Regions from separate parts of the Erythrobacter sp. S43 genome, predicted to be linked through region 3. Evidence: predicted binding sites of a transcription regulator. Region 3 holds the regulator's gene; each other region holds the start of a gene.
The links. The regulator LexA, encoded in region 3, represses DNA repair genes until DNA is damaged. The targets are predictions, from matches to a motif close to GTTCCNCNCTTGTTCT.
Positions count from the first base shown of each region.

Region 1: a site for LexA is predicted at 5,940-5,955, ahead of AC0V6K_RS05500 (ribonucleoside-diphosphate reductase subunit alpha). Genes of this name have one in related genera too.
Region 2: a site for LexA is predicted at 4,210-4,225, ahead of AC0V6K_RS01790 (S24 family peptidase). Genes of this name have one in related genera too.

Region 1 covers NZ_CP200285.1:1,135,078-1,143,055, forward strand. Annotated here, with positions in the region: gene AC0V6K_RS05470 (ribonucleotide-diphosphate reductase subunit beta) at 1-358, opposite strand, end outside; gene AC0V6K_RS05475 (hypothetical protein) at 538-1,248, opposite strand; gene AC0V6K_RS05480 (GGDEF domain-containing protein) at 1,360-2,688, shown strand; gene AC0V6K_RS05485 (hypothetical protein) at 2,706-2,996, opposite strand; gene AC0V6K_RS05490 (hypothetical protein) at 2,993-3,175, opposite strand; gene AC0V6K_RS05495 (PilZ domain-containing protein) at 3,255-3,614, opposite strand; gene AC0V6K_RS05500 (ribonucleoside-diphosphate reductase subunit alpha) at 3,843-5,891, opposite strand; gene AC0V6K_RS05505 (hypothetical protein) at 6,369-7,019, shown strand; gene AC0V6K_RS05510 (alpha/beta fold hydrolase) at 7,035-7,952, opposite strand.
Region 2 covers NZ_CP200285.1:338,687-346,664, reverse strand. Annotated here, with positions in the region: gene AC0V6K_RS01815 (acetolactate synthase large subunit) at 1-1,598, shown strand, start outside; gene AC0V6K_RS01810 (hypothetical protein) at 1,631-2,095, shown strand; gene AC0V6K_RS01805 (aldehyde dehydrogenase family protein) at 2,104-3,543, shown strand; gene AC0V6K_RS01800 (hypothetical protein) at 3,540-3,917, opposite strand; gene AC0V6K_RS01795 (hypothetical protein) at 3,907-4,164, opposite strand; gene AC0V6K_RS01790 (S24 family peptidase) at 4,274-4,966, shown strand; gene AC0V6K_RS01785 (hypothetical protein) at 5,029-5,436, shown strand; gene AC0V6K_RS01780 (MBL fold metallo-hydrolase) at 5,482-6,123, shown strand; gene AC0V6K_RS01775 (MAPEG family protein) at 6,120-6,515, opposite strand; gene rpmF (50S ribosomal protein L32) at 6,773-6,955, shown strand; gene plsX (phosphate acyltransferase PlsX) at 6,984-7,978, shown strand, end outside.
Region 3 covers NZ_CP200285.1:2,925,696-2,933,673, reverse strand. Annotated here, with positions in the region: gene AC0V6K_RS14490 (ComEC/Rec2 family competence protein) at 1-1,817, shown strand, start outside; gene lexA (transcriptional repressor LexA) at 1,842-2,528, opposite strand; gene AC0V6K_RS14480 (molybdopterin molybdotransferase MoeA) at 2,745-3,941, opposite strand; gene moaC (cyclic pyranopterin monophosphate synthase MoaC) at 3,938-4,411, opposite strand; gene trpC (indole-3-glycerol phosphate synthase TrpC) at 4,408-5,208, opposite strand; gene trpD (anthranilate phosphoribosyltransferase) at 5,205-6,197, opposite strand; gene AC0V6K_RS14460 (anthranilate synthase component II) at 6,194-6,790, opposite strand; gene pip (prolyl aminopeptidase) at 6,787-7,746, opposite strand; gene AC0V6K_RS14450 (phosphodiester glycosidase family protein) at 7,748-7,978, opposite strand, start outside.

The DNA.
Region 1 (7,978 bases), 1.8 Mb from region 3:
TGTATTCGCTTTCAGGCATGCCGATCGTGTCGAGCAGGTGGGAGTAAGCCGCGATGTGCACCGTCTCCATATTGGAGAAGGCGGCGAGCATCATCTTGATCTCGGTCGGCTTGAACACGCGGCCATATTTGTCGTGGTAGCAATCCTGCACCTCGACATCGGCCTGGGTGAAGAAACGGAAGATCTGGGTGAGCAGATTGCGCTCGCTCTCGGTGAGGTTTTGCGCCCAGTCGCGGCAATCCTCGCCCAGCGGCACCTCTTCGGGCATCCAGTGGATCTGTTGCTGACGTTTCCAGAAGTCGTATGCCCATGGATATTCGAACGGCTTGTAGGTGTTACGGGCTTCGAGCAACGACATCTTGTGGTTCCCTGTTTTCGTGTTGGCTTACCTATATAGGTGATCATGGTACGGAATCGAAGGCAAGGACCGATGATTCGGCGGGGATAAACCGTGCATTTTCTGAGTCGAACCGAGTCGCAGTTTATCACACTTGCAAGTGACTCACGCGGTTGAATGCAAGGCCTGCAACAGCTGGTTCAGAACAACACCAAAGCGCCGAAGAAAATGATCGCGAGCGGGGCGCATGCGGCCATCATTCCGTTGGTGGCTTCCCACTTCGAAAGCGCGATCGGATCGATATCATCGAGCGGTCCGCGATGCAGCCGGTACAGGCAGAGCGCGGTCACAGAGACAGCGAAGATCAGCACCGTGATGTTGAAGACCGTCCCGCCAAACCACTTCGCGCGCACCACCTCCACAGCGATGTCGCCGAGCAGAAAGGCAAAGATTGCGAAGGTCGCCAAATCCCAAAGGATCGGCTTGATCTCTTGCCATCGTGTGAGCGGCGGATCCCCGTCATGCGGCACAACGAGCGGCGGCTTCATCACCAATATCCAAAGGATGCGGCACATTTCGAACGCCATCAGGATGAAGAGAATGTGATAGGGCTCGGCTTCCGGCGCATAGAACGAGGCACCCATGATGGCGCCAAGACCCGCGAAGATCGCGACGTCACTGGCCAGCCTTTCGCGCTCTTCTAGTGTAACAGCATGGGGCCGATAGCCCTCCGGATGATGCTCCTCTTCGACGTATGTGGCCTGCCCCCGCGCGATTCGGTTGCAGTTCTGGAAGCGGCGAATCTGGTGCTTCCAATCACGTGCGCAGAAGAAACCAAGCTTGATCGCGGCGCCCAGCAAGGCACCAATCGCCATCAGCCGTACGAGATCGTAGGTGAGCCAATCAAACATTTCAGTACCTTATCCGCGCGCCCCGCCTGACGCGCAAGGCGATCTTTCGCGCGGGGTGACCGAGGGACGTCAATAACACGGCTTTAAGCTTCCGCGTGTAGACGTCGCTGGATGGGGATTGTTGAGACCATTGCTCCCGAAACGGCAGGTGCCGCGCCCCTTGCGGGTGCGCCAGTGGATCCTGTGCAAGATGGCGCCCGGGTCGACGCTGCACAGGTCGATGCTCTGTTGCGCGAAGATCGGCATCCGCGCGATTGGCCCGATGCGATCAAAGAACGCTACAGCGCTGAAGTGAGCCAGCGCTCTGAACGCGAACAAGGCTTTTTGTTGTTGCTGGGCTTACTGGTCTGTTTGGCGACCTTGCTTATCGATTTGGTTGTTAATCCGGCCATGGTTCACGAAGGCGCCTTGCTGCGCGTTTTAGCTGTTGCGCCGATCACATTTCTGGGCCTGATCGCATCCAGCAAGAAGTGGAACCAAGTCGCTTCGTTCTGTGTGGGCGCGTCGCTTATCGCCTTTGCTGCGGTTGTGGTGCACCTTTCATTGCATCTGCCCCCGGAAAGCTCGGCGCGGTATCTTGCGGCGGCGGCGTTGTTGATGGGTTTTGCCAATATCACATTGCCATTCTCCATCCGCGGATTGGTTTTATTCAATTTTGCCTACACCACCACGGCCTATCTGACAGTTCTGGTCGGCGGTCAGCATCAGCTTGGCGACAAGCTCGACTTTCTCGTTTTGCTGGCTATCATCGGAGGGGCGACCATGTTGCTGGCCTTCCGGTTAGAGCGGCTTCGACAGAACAACTTCCTCCTCACTTTGCAGGCGCGCACGACGTCGCTCGAGCTGATGGAAGCCAATTCCCAGCTTAGCGATTTGTCTTACCGCGATCCGCTGACCGGACTCCCCAACCGCCGTTTCTTCAAGCGCCTTTTTACCGAAATGCTTGAGGAGCAGGCTTGCCCGTCCGATGACTGGGTTGGGCCCTTGCATCGTCCGGCGATGCTGATGATCGATATCGATCACTTCAAGGCATTCAATGACACGCACGGTCACGTCACAGGTGATGAGGCATTGCGGATTGTCGGGCATGAATTGGCTGCGCGGATGCAGAGGATAGACGGCATTGCTGCGCGCTTTGGCGGAGAGGAATTCGTCGCATCCGTGTGCGTGCCATCGCGCGAAGAAGCCGAACGCATTGCCGAAGAAATCAGAGCGGGAATTGGCGCTTTGCTGGTGCCGGTCTGGCCCTCGGGCAAATCGGTCATCACCGCATCAATCGGTGCCGCTATTGCGCCAACAGGTGAGTGTGCGACGCGCGAAGACTTGATCGCCCATGCGGACGCCGCGCTCTATGAAGCCAAACGAAGTGGGCGGGATCAGGTCAGAGCGGTCGAGATTGGCGAGACCAGCGAAGAGACGGTGGTGGAAGCGGCTGAATAAGCCGACGGACCAGCGCGCTATCCCTTCTTCTTTGACCCGAAAAAGCTGCCCCCACCCAGAACGGTGATCCCAAGGAAAAAGCCGAAATCGTACCATCCGCCCGAGTTAGGGACGGAGTAAACCGCGATGTTGGGATCGAACAACGAGCCGATCCAAGCCCATGGGAAGATGAAGCCGTGAAGCAGGCCCCACCAGAAACCCGGTGCGCCAGCCTCTTGACTGACGCCGGCGTCAATCTGGCTGGCGCAGGCGGAAAGGATCAGGGTGCAAGCCGCAATGGTGGCGATACGTGAATAAGAAATGGTCATGACGCAGCCACGAATACGATCATCCACATAACCGGCAGGATCAATACGCTGATCCCGGCCTGCAGCATTGCGGCGTTGTAAGTATGACCTTTTGGTCCGCGCGCCTTACGCACAGCGTTCAAAATGAAGCCCAGCAGCACAGCGCTGCCGACAATCCCGATCCAGAGTTGTGGTGACATAGCCAATTCCTCCCTGCTGCACCCGAGTGGGAATGCAGCGACAGGCATTTATGACATATTCAAGCGTCAGGCGCGAGTGTCAGCAGAATCGGCGCGGTTTTCCCTCAGCCATGGCTTCGAATTCATGTTCGGCAACATCGACGCCGCCATCAGGAACGTGGCTCGATTGAAACTGTTCAACCGTGCTTTTGGGAAGCTTGCGCAAGAAGGTGACGCCGTAATCGCCTTCATGAAACCAGCGGACCGCAGCACGATGCGGGCCTGATGGACCGACATAGACCTGAATTTGCGATCCGATTTCGAGCGATACGGGGCCAGCTGGAAAACGGCAGCCGCCATCGGAAACGTCGGAGAGGACCACAGCTATTGGTTCACCCTGACCGGTGGAAAAACGGCCGGGCAAGTTGATTCTCCGACGGGGCGTTTGACGCGTCTGCATGGCATCAAGACTAATCGCATCAAGCTTAAGACGCGGTAAAATCAGCGAGATCAAAAAAAGGCCCCCGCCAAGCCATGGCTTGCGGGGGCTATTGGCTGTCAGTGCTCTGGCGGGAATACTGACAGCTCAGGCATTCCTCACTGTATTTTATACGCTGTTGCCCTTTTTGGGTTCCAGCCCCGCCTTATGGTTTAGCCTTAAACTAAATCGTATGATTATTCCATATCCTTACTGGCAGCTCAGGCATTCTTCGTAATCTGTTTGCTGTTCGCCCAATTCGGCTTTCAGCGCGATCTCTGGAGCATCAGCTGTATTGTCGGCCTCAACACCCCCAGCAAAGCCTGCGCGCTGCACCGATTTCGAGCGGAGATAGTAAAGCGACTTGATGCCTTTTTCCCATGCCTGGAAGTGCAGCATCATCAGATCCCACTTATCGACGTCAGCGGGGATGAACAGGTTCAGCGACTGGGCCTGATCGATGTAAGGCGCGCGGTCGGCGGCGAATTCAAGCAGCCAGCGCTGATCGATTTCGAAGCTGGTCTTGAAGCTCGCCTTTTCCTCTTCGGTAAGGAAATCGAGATGCTGAACCGAACCACCGCGCTCGAGGATCGAGTTCCAGACATTGTTCGAGTTTTTGCTCTTCTTATCGAGCAGTTTCTCAAGATACGGGTTCTTGACGATGAACGAGCCCGACAGCGTCTTGTGCGTGTAGATATTGGCCGGGATCGGCTCGATGCACGCGCTGGTGCCGCCGCAAATGATGCTGATCGATGCGGTCGGCGCGATCGCCATTTTGCAGCTGAAACGCTCCATCGCGCCCATTTCTGCCGCATCAGGACACGGGCCGCGCTCTTGAGCAAGCAGCATCGAAGCTTCGGACGCCTTGGCCTGAATATGCTTGAACATCTTCAGGTTCATCGCCTTGGCCGTCGCCGACTCGAAACCGAGACCCTTCTGCTGAAGGAAGGAGTGGAAGCCCATGACGCCCAGACCAACCGAACGCTCGCGATCGGCGGAGTATTTGGCGCGCGCCATCTCGTCGGGTGCACGATCGATATAGTCTTGCAGGACGTTGTCGAGGAAGCGCATGACGTCTTCGATAAACTGCTTGTCACCGTTCCATTCGTCCCACTTCTCTAGGTTGAGCGAGGACAGGCAGCACACCGCCGTACGATCATTGCCAAGGTGGTCAATGCCGGTTGGCAGTGTAATTTCCGAGCACAGATTCGAAGTCGAAACCTTGAGACCCAGATCACGGTGGTGCTTGGGCATCATGCGGTTCACGGTGTCGCCGAACACGATGTAAGGCTCACCGGTGGCGAGACGGGTCTCGACCAGCTTCTGGAACAGCGAGCGGGCATCAACAGAGCCGCGCACTTCACCGGTCTTGGGTGATTTCAACTCGAACTCGGCGCCATCACGAACCGCTTCCATAAAGTCATCGGTCAGCAGCACGCCGTGGTGCAGGTTTAATGCCTTGCGGTTGAAGTCACCCGACGGCTTACGGATTTCAAGGAACTCCTCGATCTCCGGGTGCGACACGTCGAGATAACACGCCGCCGAACCGCGACGCAGAGAGCCTTGCGAAATCGCCAGCGTCAGCGAGTCCATCACCCGCACGAACGGAATGATGCCGCTGGTTTTGCCGTTGAGACCCACCGGCTCACCAATGCCGCGAACATTGCCCCAATAGGTGCCGATGCCGCCACCCTTGGAGGCAAGCCAGACATTCTCGTTCCAGGTGCCAACAATGCCATCAAGGCTGTCATTCACGCTGTTGAGATAGCAAGAGATCGGCAGACCACGGCCCGTGCCGCCGTTGGAGAGGACCGGCGTTGCCGGCATGAACCACAGGTTCGAGATGTAATCGTAAAGACGCTGAGCATGCTCGGCATCATCCGCGTAGGCATCAGCAACGCGGGCAAACAGATCCTGATACTTCTCACCGGGCAGGAGATAGCGATCGGTCAGCGTTTCTTTGCCGAACTCGGTCAGGTTCGCATCGCGTGATTCGTCGATCTGCACGTCAAAGCGACGCGGATTGACCGTCTTGCTGTCCGGTTGCGCAGCGGCCTTCATGGATTCGGCAACGGCACCAGCCAGCGCCTCGCCAGCTTTCTCCGCGATCAGCTCTTCGCTGCCCTTATCTTTCGTTTCCATGATGATCGCCGTTGTCTTTTCTTTTTTCGAGGCTGCGTTTTGACCTTCTGTGGTCTCGTTCGCATCACCTTCGGTCAGCACGTCCTGTGGCACGCCTTCACTCGCTTTAAATTCCATTTTGGCCCCGTTTAGTCCCCGGAATCACAACGCCGCGCAAGAGCCGATGTTCCGATTCTGTTCTATACCGCTATCTCCACAGGATGGCCACAAGATATGCCCATTTGATCCCGCAGTTCCTCAACAATCAGCCGCGATTGCACCCTTTTCGAAGAGACTCCTTCCCCTGCCGCGCCCCCGATGGGCTCGGGACAAGAAGTCTAGGTTTTGGGGTGTCAGCCATGACCGAACCACTAGATGATGAATCAGCAGCGGACTCCGGTCAACACATGATTAACCATAAAAACGCACTTTCGCATGTTACAATTCTATGTTGCAGCGCAGCGACGCGTGGAGAAAGCTTGAGTCGTGAGTTGCGCAACCCCCAAATTGAATCTGTGAAGAAAAATTTGGTGATTGAATCATGTGAATCAATCTGTGAATCTTTCGCATGAGATGCGGCAAGATTGTTGCGTCCATCGCAAACGGAGCCTGTTGATGAACGCGATTTTAGATGCGGCGAAGCGGATGAGAGCGTCGCTTGCGTTGGGCGCGGCGATTCTCGCTTCGGGCTGCGCTGAAACGGCTGAGGAGCCGTTTGTCGATCCGGAGTTGCTGGTCTTGCTGTCGATCACCACACCGCCGCCATGCGACTGCGGTGAGTATGTCGAGCGCTTTGGCAGCCCAATCAAGTACGACCCGGAAGAAAAGGTCTGGCGCGATAAAAACGGCTCAAAGATAGACTTAAGCGAGCGTGCCGAGACTGAGTATCCGGAATTCTATGGCTACACCCACGTCCAAATGAACCCTGACGCCTCCTTGGCGGAAACAGCCGATGCGCTCGCCAGCCTAGGGGCAGCGGGCATTTGCAGATTTGATCGCAACGAGGCCGTACGCGTTTTCAAAGGAGCTGTTTCAAGGCCAGTCAGGTTCGACGAATACGGTGATGAAATTCGTATTGTGGCCTTTCGCGACCCATCCGGAGCCATGATGATGTGCCGCGAAGGCGAGGCCCCATCACCTGCCGAGCCCGGATATTCTCGGCAATCAGGCTTCTGCGAAAACCGAAGCGCACCTTCGGACGACACGTCGCCAAACCAACCACCGCCACCGCAGGAGCCTCTTTCCGGAAAAGTGTGGTGCACTTAATCGAAAATTGAAGCCCTAAGCCGCCACGCTTTCCTTCGTGCCCATCACGCCGCGTGCGTGTTCGTGGATGTGGTCCGCAAGCGGGTTGATTAGCTCCATGGGCAGGTCATGGCCCCAGCCCGGCAGCGTCACAAGCTTCGCTCCGGGGATGTGCTTGGCGGTGTCTTTGCCACCTTCAAGCTTCACCAGCGGATCAGCCTCACCGTGCAGCACCAGTGTTGGCGTCGTCACATGGCCGAGACGCGCACGGCGGTCTCCATCGTCGATAATCGCCGCGAGCTGACGCGGAAGGCCGGGCGGGTAGACGCTGCGGCGCACGCTGCGCAGAACCTTCTCGCGCAGACGATCTTCCTCAAGCTGGTAATCGGGGCTGCCGATATTGCGCGCGATGTTGATACCGTGGGCGACCAGATTCTCCTCTTCCATCGAGGTGATCGGCGCGGTCAGCGCTTCAATCGCATTCTTGTCTGCCTGAGGCACGCGGGGGTTGCCGCTGGTGGACATCACGCTGGTGAGCGAGTGCAGCTTGTCGGCATGGTTCACCGCCATCAGCTGCGCGATCATCCCGCCCATGCTCGCGCCGACGACGTGGGCTTTCTCAATCCCCAAAGCCTCCATCAGGCCCGCACCGTCATCGGCCATATCGCTGAGCGTATAAGGCACGGCCGCGGGCCAGCCGATGATCTTGCGGAACAGCTGCCAGCGGATGCCCGGCGCCGTCTGGCCGTCAAACTTGTGGCTTAGGCCAATATCGCGGTTGTCATATCGGATCACATGATAGCCGCGCGTCACCAGTGCCTCGACAAACTCGTCCGGCCAAAGCGTCAGCTGCGCACCCAGCCCCATAACAAGGAACATCGTCTCGTTCGACGGATCGCCATGGGATTCGTAAAACAGCTCAAGGCCGGTGTTGGGCGTGGTGATGGTGGGCATGTTTGTCCTTTGATAGTCAGTACCGC
Region 2 (7,978 bases), 2.6 Mb from region 3:
GCGTCGAATATGTCTTCGGCGTTCCGGGTGAGGAGAACCTCGACCTGCTCGAAAGCCTCTCCAACTCCTCAATCAAGCTGGTTTTGACCCGTCATGAGCAAGGCGCCGGCTTTATGGCCGCGACCTATGGGCGGCACACCGGCAAAACAGGGGTATTTCTGGCGACACTTGGCCCAGGTGCGACCAATATGGTGACGGCGGTTGCCTACTCGCAGTTGGGCGGAATGCCGACGCTCGCGATCACTGGGCAAAAGCCAATCAAGCATTCCAAGCAGGGGCGGTTCCAAATTCTCGACGTAGTCGACATGATGGGCCCGATCACCAAATTCACACATCAGCTGCATTCGGGCGACAATGTGCCAAGCCGCGTGCGCGAGGCGTTTCGGCTTGCCGAAGAGGAAAAGCCCGGCGCGACGCATCTCGAGCTGCCCGAAGACATTGCCGCCGAAGAATCGACCAGCCGCCCGATTGCGGCCAGCATTGCGCGGCGCCCCTCTGCTGAAGTGAAAGCGGTGCGCCTAGCAGTTGAGGCTATCGAGAATGCGAAATCTCCCGTGCTTGTCATCGCGGCGGGCGCAAATCGCCGGATGACCAGCAATATGCTGCGCGAATTCGTCGAGAAAACTCGTATCCCTTTCGTCACCACGCAGATGGGCAAGGGCGTGCTCGACGAACGCCACCCGCTGTTTATCGGGTGCGCGGCGCTTTCGTCAGGCGACTTCTGTCACCGCGCGATCGAAGATGCCGATCTGATCATCAATGTCGGTCACGATGTGATCGAGAAACCGCCGTTCTTTATGAACGAGACCGGCGCCAAGGTAATCCACATCTCCAACACTACCGCTGAGGTGGATCCGGTGTACTTCCCGCAGATCGAAGTGATCGGCGATATCGCCAACGCAATTTGGCAGATCAAGGAAACGATCACGGTTCAGGAAAGCTGGTCTTGCGGGCGCATGCTCGAATATCGCGAAGCGGAGCTTAAACATTCGCAGCCGCTCGAAGACGATGCGCGCTTCCCGATCTTCCCGCCGCATCTGGTGAAGCAGGTGCGTGAAAGTATGCCAGAGGACGGCATCATATGCCTCGACAACGGCATCTACAAAATCTGGTTCGCGCGCAATTACACCGCGTACCGGCCGAACACTGTCCTGCTAGACAACGCGCTTGCGACGATGGGTGCAGGGCTGCCCAGCGCGATGATGAGTGCGATGCTCTATCCCGAGCGGCGATCCATGGCGATCTGCGGCGATGGTGGGTTTATGATGAACAGCCAGGAGCTGGAAACGGCGGTGCGCCTCGGCCTCAATCTCACCGTGCTGATCCTGCGCGATGATGCCTATGGGATGATCCGCTGGAAACAGGCCAATATGGGTTTCAAGGATTACGGTCTCACCTACAACAACCCCGATTTCGTCAAATATGCCGAAAGCTACGGCGCGCATGGCCACCGCGTGACCAGCAGCGAACATCTCGCCGATGTGCTTGCCGAAACCGGAACGGCGAACGGCGTTCATGTCATAGACTGCCCAGTGGACTACAGTGAGAATGATCAGATCTTGAACCACGATATCAAAGATTTGAGCGCGGCTTTGTAGAGCGCGCGCCAATGCAACACGGGGGAGCATTTATGATGAAAGCGAGTATCGGTCTGGCACTTTCCGGAGCTGTGGTTGCAAGTGCAGCGCAGGCTGAGGAGGCTCAGTCGAGCGTCCATCTCTACGACATTGAAGCGCGGCTTCTTTACGAAGAGAGCGGCACCCTTTCTGACGATATCACGGCGATGAAGGACTTTGTCGCATGGAACACCATCATTGCGGAGGGCTCTGCCAAAGAACCGGCGACGGATGTTCTGGTTGCCGTAGTGCTGAATTCGGGCGGCGAGGTTTTTAGCGAGACGCCTCTGACGATCCGTGCACTTGGTGACGGAGGCAAGGTCCTGTTTGAGCGGACGTTCGCCAGCGTATTGGTCGACGGAACAGCGCACCAGTTCCTGTATCTCAAAGACGCGACCTGTGAGGGCGAAATCACCCTCGAAGCCAAGATGGGCGACCAAAGCCGGTCGGAAATGATCGAGCTGTTCTGCGGCGAATAGGAGAACCGATGCCAAGCCTGAAAGACACCTACCCGCTCTATCTCAACAACAAGGCCGAGCAGCCCAACACCGATCTGGCTGTCACGGATAAATATACGGGTGAGGTGGCTTTCCGCGTCGCGAAGGCCGGGCCGGAAATCATTGACGAAGCGATTGCGGGCGCGGTGCGGGCAACGGAGTCGATGGCGCGGCTGGCATCTTACGAAAAGCAGGATGTGCTGATGCACTGTGTCAATCGCTTCAAGGAGCGGTTTGACGAGCTCGCCTATGCGCTGTGCGTCGAGGCGGGCAAACCAATCAATGACAGCGAGGGCGAGGTCACCCGTCTGATCGACACCTTCCGTATCGCTGCCGAAGAATCGGTGCGCAATTATGGCGAGGTCATGCCGCTCGATATCTCGGCACGGGCGAAGGGGTATTCGGCGATGTGGAAGCGCGTGCCGATTGGCCCGTGCAGCTTTATCTCGCCCTTCAACTTCCCGCTCAATCTCGCCGCGCACAAGATCGCACCTGCTATCGCTATGGGTTGCCCGTTTGTGATGAAGCCCGCGTCCAAAACGCCGCTTGGTGCGATCATCATGGGTGAGGTGTTGGCCGAATGTGATGTGCTGCCCGAAGGCGCGTTCTCGATCCTGCCCGCCAGCCGCGACGGGGCGGACCTGTTCACGGAAGACGAGCGGCTGAAGCTGCTCAGCTTCACAGGATCGCCCGCCGTTGGCTGGGCGTTGAAAGCCAAGGCTGGCAAGAAGAAGGTCGTGCTCGAGCTCGGCGGAAATGCAGCCGTGATTGTCGACAAGGATGCCGATCTCGATGATGCGTTGGGGCGGATCATCTTCGGCGCATTCTACCAGTCGGGCCAATCGTGCATCGGGGTTCAGCGCATCCTGATCCACGAAGATGTCTATGATGCATTCAAGCCAATGCTGGTCGAGAAGACCAAGTCTCTGATCGCAGGCGACCCAAAGGACCGCGACACTTTTGTCGGTCCGATGATATCCGAAGGCGAGGCAACGCGGCTGAAAGGCTGGATCGACGAAGCCATCGAGGGCGGCGCGGACCTTCTCACCGGCGGCGGGCTATCGAACGGCAACATGCTCGAAGCGACGCTGCTCGAGAACGTCCACCGCGATGCCAAGGCACTGAACGAAGAAGCCTTCGGGCCGCTCGCGATTTTGCAGAAGTTCAGCACGTTTGACGAGGCGCTCGACGAAGTGAACCGCTCCACCTTCGGCTTGCAGGCTGGTATTTTCACCCGCGATCTGTTCCAGATGTACGATGCGTGGGACCGGCTCGAAGTCGGCGGCGTGGTGATCAACGATGTGCCCAGTTACCGCGTCGACAACATGCCCTATGGTGGCGTTAAAGACTCCGGGCTGGGCCGCGAAGGTATCCGGTTCGCCATGGAGGACATGAGCGAAATCCGGAACCTTGTCGTGCGCAGGACCTAGCTCTCCTCCAGCAACAACAGCACAGCCGTTACCTGCATCCGTTCATTGGCTCCGAAGCGATGGTCGACATCACGCACGGTCGCATCGGCCACCAGCTGACCGGGAATGGTGAACTCGTGATCGGGCAGGGCGGCGATAAAGTCTTCGCCCACCTCAACCGCCTCATGCCCGTCGAAATCGAGCACCACCTCATGCCGCGTGCCGGTGAAGGTGATGGAGGACCACGCCTTCTCTTCATGTGAGAGCAGGTTCGCGCGACCCTCGGCGAGCATGAGCAACGCCTCGCGCACACGGTCGCCCGTGGTGCGTTTGGGGCGATAGCGGCGAGCGCGGGGCTGGGCCGACTTTGTCTCGATATCCAGATCAAGCAGCATAAGCCGGCTCCCGCCATAGGATTGCGCCGATAGTGGCTGATTTGGTTTCGATGCGTTGTTCGAAAGGCTCGGGCGCTTTGCCATAGGCGCGCATCCAGGCCCGGGTTCGCGCCTCTGTCTTGGCGCGGGGGATACGGCCCATGCGCAAATCCAGAACGAAGCGCGGATCGTGGGCGGCCAAACGCCCGAACTTGGTGGCTGGCATATCGTGCTCACGCATGAATTTTTCGACGTCTCGTATCAGCATAGTGCGTCCCTCTTGCTGCGGTGGATGGATGGCGAATCACTCAATGTTCCTAATTTGTTCCAGTTGAAATCCTACTTGTCTAGGAAAAATCCTATGCTATAGGGGAATTATGGAACATCTCACCAAAGCAGAGCGCCATGCGCGCGGTCGGTTGCAGGATATAGTGCGTGACAAGCGCAGCAGTTTTGCGGAGCTTTCGCGCCTTCTGGGGCGCAATCCGGCGTATTTGCAGCAGTATGTGACGCGCGGCAGCCCGCGCCATCTCGACGAGCCGGACTTGCGGAAAATCGCAGCGTTTCTAGGTATTTCTACTCGGATCATCGAAACGCGGCGGTTTGATGATAACGACTATGATGCTCCCACAGTGCGGGACAATGTGCCTGCAACACCAGAGCGCGGCGAGTGGGTCGATGTGCCGCGCTATGCCGTCGGGGCCTCGGCAGGGCCGGGCGCATTGCCGGGAGAGGAAAATTCCTACGATTCGTTCCGATTCTCGCGTCGATGGCTCGCGGAACAGGGACTTGAGAAGTCCAAACTGTCCGCGATCACGGTCGAGGGGGACTCGATGGAGCCGTTGCTCAACGATGGCGATGAAATCCTCGTCGATCTATCCGAGCAACCCTATCGCGACGGTATCCATGTTGTGCGCATGGGCGACACCCTAATGGTCAAACGCGTAGCCAGCGCCGGAGGAGGGCGCTTCTCGTTGCTCTCACAAAACCTCGCCTACCCGCCCGTGAGCGTGGCGGCGGAAGATATCGAGATTATTGGTCGAGTAGTCTGGAAAGGTGGGCGGATTTAGCCCACATAATCCACATGGTTTCCTTTGGGCGAACAGTCTTGGCCGTATTTTTGGCCTCGTTGGTGAACAACATCTTGTTTTTCGCTGCGCCTTGGGACGCATGGTTGAGACCAGAGACTCACTTTGGAGCAACTGATACTTGGAAAATACCAGATTGGGGTTTCCTAGCTTTCGCCCAGTTTTTCGTTTTTGGATTTTGCGTTGTGGGTCTCGTGGTGCTGTTGATTGTGGCCCGGCTGCTAGTCCCTCACCAGTTTTCTGGCATCGTTGGTAAAGTGGTGTTCGTGGCACTTGGGGGGATGGTCGGTGGCACTATGTTTTTGGTTCTTTTCACTGATTATCATCTTCTGGACGCCGCGTTGGCCTCGGTGCCTGGCGTTGCCTTCGGAGCAATAACCGCTTTGAGCTTCGCGCTAATCTGCGCCGATTGGTTCCGGCGGTGGGAAGAAACACCCCTTGCCGAAGACTGAGCAAACTTCCATGTGAATCCGATGACCGACAAACCCACACCCCCCATGAAAGCCGCGATCATTCCGGTGACGCCGTTGCAGCAGAATTGTTCGCTGATCTGGTGCACTGCCACCAACAAGGCGGCGCTGATTGATCCGGGCGGTGATCTCGACAAACTGAAAGCTGGTGTCGCCAAAGCCGGGGTGAAGCTGGAGAAGATTCTCATCACCCACGGGCATCTCGACCATTGCGGTCAGGCGGGGATGCTGGCGGATGAGCTGGGCCTGCCGGTCGAAGGGCCGCATAAGGATGACCTGTTCTGGATCGAGCAGCTCGATGGCGATGGCGCGCGCTATGGCATGGTAGCCAAGAGCTTTGAGCCGACCCGATGGCTGGAGAACAACGACACCGTTACCGTTGGAGACCTAACGCTTGACGTAATCCACTGCCCCGGCCACACGCCCGGCCATGTCGTGTTCTTCCACGCACCCAGCCGCTTTGCGGTGGTCGGCGATGTGCTGTTCCAAGGATCAATCGGCCGCACAGACTTTCCGCGCGGCAACCATCAGGACCTTATCGATTCGATCACCCAGCGCCTGTGGCCGCTCGGCGAGGATGTGATGTTCATCCCCGGCCACGGCCCGACCAGCACGTTCGGTCAGGAGCGAAAAACCAACGCTTTCGTCTCGGACTACGCGTTGTCCTAAACTACACCCGCACCGATCAGGCTCGCCATCACTGCCAGGCCGAGCAGCACCAACAGCGTCACAATCGTGCCGATCATGCGGCCGATTTGGGCTTTGCCGCCGTCCATGCCGAACGCGTGCGCGACGCGGGCGATGATGTAGATACCGGCGACAATGGCCAGCCACGGTTCGCCTTTGCCCGAAAGCTCGATCGCCGCGATCAGGATCAAGACGAAAGGCGTGTTTTCGACGAAATTCGCCTGCGCGCGCATCCGGCGTTGCAAGGGCTCACTGCCGCCATCGCCAATGCCGATGCCCTGTGCCCGGCGGACGGCGCCGACGCGGATGGCAAGCCAGACATTCAGAACCGCCGCAGCCGCAGCGGCAGCCAGTGTTACCGGAAGCATTTCCATGATTGATCCCCTCTCAGATACTTGGCGACCCTGCTAACGAGGGGCGAGGGTGCTGGCAACGCGGGAGATTTCGCTCTGCACAACGCTTGCAAGACGCCGAAAAGATGCTATGTGCCGCGCCTTCCCGCCAAAACCGGCCCGGATGTTCGCGCGAGCAAGCCTTGTGCGCACCGTGGGTCTGGCTTAGAGGCGTTCACAGAATCACGAACGTTTTGCGACGTTCAACACACGAATTTACCTAAGGAACTGGCGTAGCCATGGCTGTCCCTAAGAGAAAAGTATCCCCGCATCGTCGTGGTAATCGCCGCGCTCACGATTCGCTGAAAGTCGAAGCATTCCACGAATGCAACAATTGCGGCGAGTTGAAGCGCCCGCACAACATGTGTGGTCACTGCGGCTATTATAACGGCCGTGAAGTGATGGTGCCGAAGGGCATCTGATCCCCTCTTTTTGCAAAGGAATGAGCGCATGAGCCTGCCGCGTATCGCGATTGATGCGATGGGCGGCGATGAAGGCGTGCGCATCATGGTGGAAGGCGCTGCGCTCGCTCGGCGCGCCCATGATGGATTCAAGTTCCTGCTGGTAGGTGATGAAACGCGCATCAAGGCTGCGCTCGACAATCACCCCAACATGCGCGGTGCATCGGAAATCCTGCATTGTGACGATGTGATCGGTGGCGAGGAGCTGCCGAGCAAAGCCATTCGCCGCGCCAAGACAACATCGATGGGTCTCGCTGTGAATGCGGTGAAGACTGGTGAAGCCGGAGCCGCTGTAAGCGCGGGCAACACCGGCGCATTGATGGCGATGAGCAAAATCGCGCTGCGCACCATGCCTGGTATTGATCGTCCGGCGCTGGCTGCTTTGCTACCCACGCTTGAAGATCACGATGTCGTGATGCTCGATCTGGGTGCCAATACCGAAGCGAATGCGCGCAATCTAGTTCAGTACGCTGTGATGGGCGCCGCCTATTCGCGGATCGTCAATGGATTTGACCGCCCGAAGGTCCGTCTGCTGAATATCGGCACCGAAGAGATTAAGGGCACAGAGGCCCTGCGCGATGCGGCGGCCCGCCTGCAAGCTGCCACCGAAGACGCCGAAGGCGGTCTGGCGTTAGAGTTCGACGGCTTCGTTGAATCCGACAAGATCAACCGTGGAGAAACGCATGTGGTTGTGACCGACGGCTTCTCAGGAAACATCGCGCTTAAAGCGATCGAAGGGTCGGCACGCTTTGTGACCGATCTTCTCAAGCACGCTTTTACCAGTTCGCTGCGTTCGAAGTTCGGCTTCCTCGTTTCGCGCCCAGCCACCGAGCTTCTGCGTCACCATCTAGACCCGAACAACCACAACGGCGCGATCTTCCTTGGCTTGAACGGCGTGGTTGTGAAAAGCCATGGCAGCGCAACGGCAAAGGGCGTTGCCCATGCGGTTGGCTTGACCGCCAGCCTGCTCGAAAACAAACTGAT
Region 3 (7,978 bases):
TTGGAGCGGAGCCGATTGATCGCCCGACGATCGAACGCATTGAGGGCTACGTCCTGGACCGTGAGGATCAACCGGCAGATGACCGGATCCGCCTAACTCTGGCGGTGCGCGATGCCGAAACCGCGCAAAGCAGGAAGATCCGCGTCAATGTGACCTTGGAAAAGGCCAGCGATGCTATGGCTGACGGCGCAGTAGTGCGAGCGCGTGTACGGTTGATGCCGCCCGCAAGCCCGATGTTGCCCGGCTCGTATGATTTCGCCCGTGCAGCGTGGTTCAAGGGTCTGGCCGCAACAGGGAGCGTGCTGGGCAAGGTCGAGTTGATCGAACCTGCCAGCCAAGATGGCACCATAGCCGCCATTCAGAGAGCTCTGTCAGGGCACGTGCGCGAGCGGGTGGACGGATCACCCGGCACCATCGCCGCCGCCTTTGCCAGCGGTGATCGCGGTGCAATTGGTGAGGAAGATGAGGAGGCGATGCGGGATGCAGGTCTGACCCATCTTCTCGCGATCAGCGGGTTGCATGTCAGTGCCGTGATCGCTGCTGCCTATTTTGTCGCGCTCAAGCTGCTCGCGCTCTTCCCCGCCTTGGTACTGCGTGTCAGGCTGCCGTTGATAGCTGCGTCGGTGGGAGCAATAGCCGGCGTGTCATACACGCTTCTGACCGGCGCTCAGGTGCCGACAGTGCGGGCTTGTGTTGCGGCCATGCTGGTGCTTGTCGCATTGGCCATGGGACGCGATGCGTTGTCCCTGCGGATGGTTGCGGTGGCCGCCGGCGTTGTCATGCTGCTTTGGCCTGAGAGTGTGGTCGGGCCCAGCTTTCAGATGAGCTTTGCCGCGGTGCTCGCGATCGTAGCCTTGCACACGAGTGATCGGGTGAAGGCCTTCCTCGCGCCGCGCGAAGAGCCATGGTCCCGCCATGTTAGCAGGCGGGTGTGGATGCTCTTCATCACCGGCCTGGTGATCGAAATCGCGCTGATGCCGATCGTCTTGTTCCACTTCCATCGAGCGGGTGTTTACGGCGCCGTTGCCAATGTTCTCGCCATTCCATTGGTCACCTTCATATCAATGCCGTTGATCGCGATAGGATTGGTGCTCGATCTGGTCGGGCTCGGCGCGCCAGCTTGGTGGCTGGTCGAGAAGTCACTGCAAATCCTATTGGGTATAGCCCACTTCACATCAAGCCAACCCGGCGCGGTGAAACTGATGCCACAAATGACCTGGACGACCATAGCCCTGTTTATCGCAGGGGGGCTTTGGCTCGCCCTATGGCAGAGGCGCGCGCGGTTGCTTGCTGCCATACCCGTTGCGATTGCTTTGGGCATGTTGTTGAGCACCCCAGTTCCCGATCTCCTAATCGGGAGGGAAGGGCGGCACGTTGGGATAGTGCTTGACGATCCAGACGGATCCGCGCGCCTCGTTTCGCTGCGAGATAGCCGGTCAAGCTATGCGCGAGACAACCTTCTCGAGCTTTCGAGCGTGTCTTCCGAGCCTATCGCTATTTCTGAATGGAGCGGGGCTGACTGCTCACCTCAATTCTGTGTTGTAACGTTGGAGCGAGGAGGCCGTGATTGGACGCTGCTGTTGGCGCGTAACCGTGATCTGGTTGAAGAGATGGCGCTAGCCGCGGCTTGTGAACGCAGTGATATCGTTGTGGCTAACCGCTACCTGCCGCGCTCTTGCAAGCCGAAATGGCTGAAAGCTGATCGCCGTTTGTTAGCTAAAGAAGGTGGCCTAGCGGTCGATTTGGGGTCCGAAACCGTCACCAGTGTCGGCGCGTCGCAGGGAGATCATGGGTGGTGGCGCGGGGAGAGCGACTGACCCCGTATCCCCGCGCTCACGCAATCAGTGGTAACGGCGCAAGAGCCCAGCAAGCTTACCTTGAACCTGCACTTCATCAGGCCCGTAGACCTGCGGATCATAGGAGGCGTTGGCTGGATCAAGCCGAACCAGACCGCCATCCTTGTGGAGGTATTTCAGGGTAGCTTCTTCTCCGCGCACCAGAGCGACGACAATCTCGCCATCGCGCGCGGTTTCGGTGCGTTTCACCAAAGCGAAGTCACCATCAAAGATGCCTGCATCGACCATGGAGTCGCCTGACACTTCGAGCGCGTAGTGGTCGCCCGGGCCAAGCAATGCTGCAGGAACCGGCAACGAGCTCTGTCCTTCAAGCGCTTCGATCGGCGCACCGGCAGCGATTCGGCCATGCAGCGGGATTTCAATCACGTCATTCGCTGGCGCCGGCGCTGTCGTCGGTGGCGTTATCGGAGCAACCACATCATTGGCAGCACGCGTTGCGCGAGGCGCTGGTGTCGCATCTTCGGGCATTTTGATAACTTCAAGTGCCCGCGCACGATTAGCGAGGCGGCGAATGAAGCCGCGTTCTTCTAGTGCAGAGATCAGGCGGTGCACGCCGGATTTACTCTTGAGATCAAGAGCCTCTTTCATCTCTTCAAAACTGGGTGAAATTCCCGACTCCTCCAACCGTTGCTGGATGAAGCGGAGCAATTCGTGCTGCTTTGCTGTCAGCATTGATAACCTCCCTCGGGCGACATGGGATGCAAGGTGTATGACTTTGCACCCCGCCGCACAGGATCACACTTGGCGCGCGCCAAGAGGCACCACTCTCAAGCGAGAATTGGGTGCTTTGCCGCACTGTTTCGCCCGCCGATATGGTGAACGAATGTGGAACAAGTAGGCAACATGATCCGGTGAGTCAAGCGGCTATGGCCCGCAAACCCGCAGAATTCAGCCATTCTGGAGGTTAAACACCTGAACCGGTTTACCAGCCTTCACCGGCGGCGAGTTGGGAGGCCGATCAATAAGGCAGTTGGCTAGTGCCATTGAACGCAAGGCGCTCGAGTCCTGCGAACCAGCAAGCCTGACATTGGCACCATCGCTGATACCACGCAGGAACTCGCGGCGGCCGCCCGTAGCCGGGAGACCCTCTGATGAGATCAGTGTTTGGTGTTTTGGGAAAGGGTCAGGATCACCCATTGATGCGCGTATCAGGGGCAGGGCGAAGAGAAAGCAGGTCACGAAGCTTGAGACTGGATTGCCCGGTAGGCCTAGGATGACTTGCGTGCCCAATTCATCCACGCGCGTAGCGACCAACAACGGTTTACCCGGCTTGATAGCGACCTTCCAAAAGTCGATTTTTGCACCCCAGTCCTCCAGCGCCGTCTGGATCAGATCATGGTCACCGACTGACGCCCCGCCAGAGGTGATGAGGATGTGATTTTCTGCGGCACTATCGAGAGCGGCTGCCAGAGCGACTTCATCATCAGGCACGGGACCGAGCTGCTCAACACTACCCACATAGGGTGAAACCATTGCGCCTATCATCAACCCATTGCTTGCTGGGATCTGGTGCGGTTCGCAGGGATCGCCGGGTCTTACCAACTCGTCTCCGCTGTCCAGCACGGCCACTGATGGCGGTTCGACCTCTGATAGGGAATGCTGCCCCGATGAAGCTGCAAGCGCGAGGACGGCAGGTGTGACCCGAATTCCTTTGCGAAGCACGGTGTCACCAAATCCGAAGTCAAAACCCATTGCGCGGACATGGCTGCCGGGACCGGGCATAACCTGAGCTGCAACGGTGTCTCCATTGACCGTTGCGTTCTCCTGGATAAGCACGCGGTCAGCACCTTGAGGCATGTGTGCCCCGGTAGAGATGCGCACACACTCGCCAGCTTGGAGTGCCCCTTCATAAGGAGAACCAGCGCGGCTTTCTCCCACTCGTTTCCACGGGCCGTGTTCACCCGCAAGGGCATAGCCATCCATAGCGGACAGGTCGGCGGGCGGTTGAGTGCGCCGGGCTACAACATCTTCAGCTAGGTAACGCGGCGGCGCGTTTGGCATCAAGCCAATGCTTGCCGAATGCCTCTTCGGCGCCAGCGCCAGCAGCCGTTCCCAAGCTTCCTCAAGAGTGAGCATTGCGCTCATTCAGCCGCTTTCCAGTGTCCCGACTTGCCTCCGCGCTTTTCGATCAAGCGAACAGCATCGATGACCATGCCTTTATCGATAGCTTTGGCCATATCATAGATGGTCAGCAGCGCTGTGGAGACTCCCACCATTGCCTCCATCTCAACCCCGGTTTTGCCAGTCAGCGAAGCGGTTGCTGTGGCGCGCACGGCATCCTCTTCGAACGCAAACTCAACATTCACGGCATCGAGCGCGAGCGGGTGGCAAAGCGGGATCAACTCACCGGTCTTTTTGGCGGCCATGATCCCGGCGATACGGGCGGTGCCAAGAACATCGCCTTTGGGTGCATCTCCGTCTCTGATAGCGGCAAGTGCTTCGGGCGACATCCGTATCCGGCCCGATGCAATGGCTACACGTTCGGTGGCCGCTTTACCTCCGACGTTGACCATGCGCGCCGCACCGTCTTCGCCGATATGTGTAAGGTCGCTCATGCAGCAGAATGTGCGCCAAGCAGCTCTTGTGTGGCAAGGGTTATGTCATCGCTGCGCATAAGACTTTCGCCAACGAGGAATGTGCGCACGCCCGACCTTGCCAGCCGCTCGCAATCATCGTTCGAGGCGATGCCGCTTTCGCCGACCAGCAATGCCCCCTCTGGGGCGAGTGGGGCGAGCCGTTCGGTAGTTGTGAGCGAAGTGGTGAAGGTCTTCAGATCGCGGTTATTCACCCCGAGCAGGCGGGACTTAAGATGCTTGGCCGCGCGTTCGAGCTCTTGCTCGTCATGGACTTCGATCAAGACATCCATGCCATGTTCAGCGGCCGCCGTTTCTATCTCGACCATTGCCGAATCCTCGAGCGCGGCAACAATGATCAAGATCGCATCCGCCCCGATGGCGCGCGCCTCCAGGCACTGCCACGGATCGACCATAAAGTCTTTGCGCAGCACTGGTAGGTCACAGGCATTGCGCGCGGCGATGAGGTATTCCTCATGCCCTTGGAAGTATGACGCATCGGTCAGGACTGATAAACACGTTGCTCCACCAGCCTGATAATCACGGGCATGATCTGCAGGACGGAAGTCTTCTCTAATCAGGCCCTTAGAGGGGCTAGCCTTCTTAATCTCCGCGATCAGACCAAAGGCGGTCTCTGATGCAGCGCGCAATGCCGTTTCAAAGCCGCGGGGAGCGGACTGTTCGCGTGCCATGGCGCGCAGATCACCAGTTGAGACCTTCTGCTTGCGTGTATCAACCTCGTCGCGCTTGGTAGCGCAGATTTCTTCGAGCTTGTTCATTGTGCCAGCGCAATCCAGTCCGCGAGGAGTTTACCAGCCTTGCCGCTGTCGAGTGCCTCTGCGGCAAGCGAAGCGCCTTCACCCCAATCATCAGTCTTGCCCGACACTACCAGAGTTGCTGCAGCATTGAATATGACCGCGTCACGGTACGCGCCCGGGGTACCTTCAAGTAGAGCCTTCAGAGCCTTCGCATTGTGATCCGCTTCACCGCCACGAATGGCTTCAACCGGCGCATGCTCTAATCCAATCTGTGACGCGTCGACCCGTCGCATCGCAAAATCGTTGCCGTCTACATCGGCAAGCTCGTTCCCGCCGGCGAGACTAAGCTCGTCAAGGCCCTCATCACCCGAAACAATAAACGTACGCTCTGTGCCGAGCCGCGCTTTGGCATCGGCATAGATCGGGACATAACCCGGGCGGGCGATCCCGATAAGCTGACGCTTGACCCCAGCAGGGTTCGACAATGGCCCCATCAGATTGAAGATCGTCCGCTTGCCCAGCTTTTGGCGAATGGGCTGAATACGGCCCATTGCGGGGTGGTGGTTCTTTGCGAAGAGAAAACAGATCCCGATTTCCGCCAGCGTCTTTTCGGCCGTACGTCCAGCTGCGTCCATATCGAGACCGAGGGCTTCAAGGGTGTCCGCCGCGCCCGATTTTGAGGAGGCGGCGCGGTTCCCGTGTTTGGCGACCGGAACTCCGCACGCTGCGACGACAAGACTTACGGCAGTCGAGACGTTGAGCGTGTGATGGCCATCACCGCCAGTGCCGCAGCAGTCGATGGCGTTGTCTGGGGCTTCTATCGGGATTAACCGGGCACGAAGCGCACGCGCTGCGCCTGCAATTTCTTCGGCGGTCTCACTGCGCTCCGTCATCGCCAGCAGGAAGCGCGCGATTTCTTCTTCGCTCGCTTCGCCATCAAGTATCCAGCCGAACACCTCTTCGGCTTCGGTTTCACTCATGTGAGGGACGGCGAGGGGGAGTGTCTTCATGGTTTCACTCGTTCGGGCAGCTGCGCTTCGATGCCGCAGATGTTTAGGAAATTGGCAAGCAGCGCGTGACCGTATTCAGTTGCGATGCTTTCAGGGTGAAATTGGACGCCGTGGATGGGCAGTTCTGTATGACGGAAGCCCTGCACATGGTCATCGTCCGAGCGAGCGTTAACCGCGAGGCAATCGGGAATGTCTTCAACAATCAGAGAGTGATAGCGCGTTGCGGTGAAGGGCGAGGGGATACCCGCAAACACGCCTGTCCCATCATGCGTGACCGGCGAGGTTTTGCCATGCATCAACCCGCCCCGTGTAACTTTGCCGCCAAAATGTTGGCCGATGCTTTGATGGCCGAGACACACGCCAAGCAGCGGCTTTACGCTGTCTGCGCAGGCGGCAACGAGATCGAGGCTGATCCCCGCCTCGTTGGGTGTACACGGTCCGGGTGAAATCAGAAAGCCCGCCGCACCTGTGGCCAAGGCTTCATTGGCCGACATCGTATCATTACGCTCCACCCGCACCTCGACACCCAGCTCCAAAAGATAATGGACAAGGTTGAAGGTGAAGCTATCGTAATTGTCGATAACGAGGATCATTGAGCTGCCTTGGCGAAGTGATCTGTTGCTCGTATCAAACCGTCGACAATGCCCGGCTCTCCCGCGCTGTGGCCGGCATCGTGGATGATCCAAAGATCGCCTTTGGACCAGACTTTGGACAGCGCATAGGCGGATGTCGGCGGGCAGCACACGTCGTGGCGGCCTTGCACGATAATACCGGGAATGTCGGCGATCTTGTCCGCATTTTGCAAAAGCTGACCGTCTTCGAGGAAGAAGTCCTGAAGGAAGTATTTTGCGCAGATGCGCGCAAAGGGGACCGCTTTTGACGGGTCTTCGAACTCAGCCAAAAGGTCGGGGTTGGGCAGCAGCGTTGCCACTGATCCCTCCCACAGCGACCATTGCGTCGCCGCCGCCAGACGCGTGGGTTCATCCTCGCTCGTCAGGCGGTCATAATAGGCTTTGACGAGGTTGCTGCGCTCGGCTTCCGGAATGTGACCGCTAAAGCTGTCCCACTGTTCGGCCATGATCTCGCTGGCCCCATATTCGTACAGCCATTTCTTCTCACTCTGGCGAGCAAGGAACACGCCGCGCAATATCAGCTCGGAAACACGGTCAGGATGCCGCTGGGCGTAGGCGAGGGCGAGGGTGGCTCCCCAGCTGCCACCGAACACCTGCCATGTGTCGAACCCGCAATGCTCGCGCAGATGCTCAATGTCGGCGACGATGCGCCATGTGTCATTGTTCTCGATCTCGGCAAAAGGCATCGACTTGCCGCAGCCCCGCTGGTCGAACAGCACGACGTCGTACTTTTCTGGATCCCATTGGCGGCGATGCGAGGGCGCCATGCCGCCGCCGGGGCCGCCATGAAGGAAGACCGCTGGTTTTGCACCAGGGGTGCCGACCCGCTCATAATACAGCGAATGTCCCTCACCGACATCGAGCATGCCGGTCTCATAGGGTTCAATTTCAGGATAAAGCGTGCGCCGTTCGGTCATGTCAGGATGCTTTCTTGGTCACAACTATGATGGCGCCAACACTGCCTTGGTCGAGCCGTCCTTTGGCCGGATCCCAAAGGGTAGAGCTGCCACTGTTCAGGAACAGGGCATTTCTGGCTTTGATATCATCGCGGAAGAAACGGGCTAGTTGGCCAAAGCTGAGCGGATCGCTGCTGATAACGAAATGCGCTTTGCCATCGGAGGTTACGCCGACTCCGCTGCGCACGCTGCG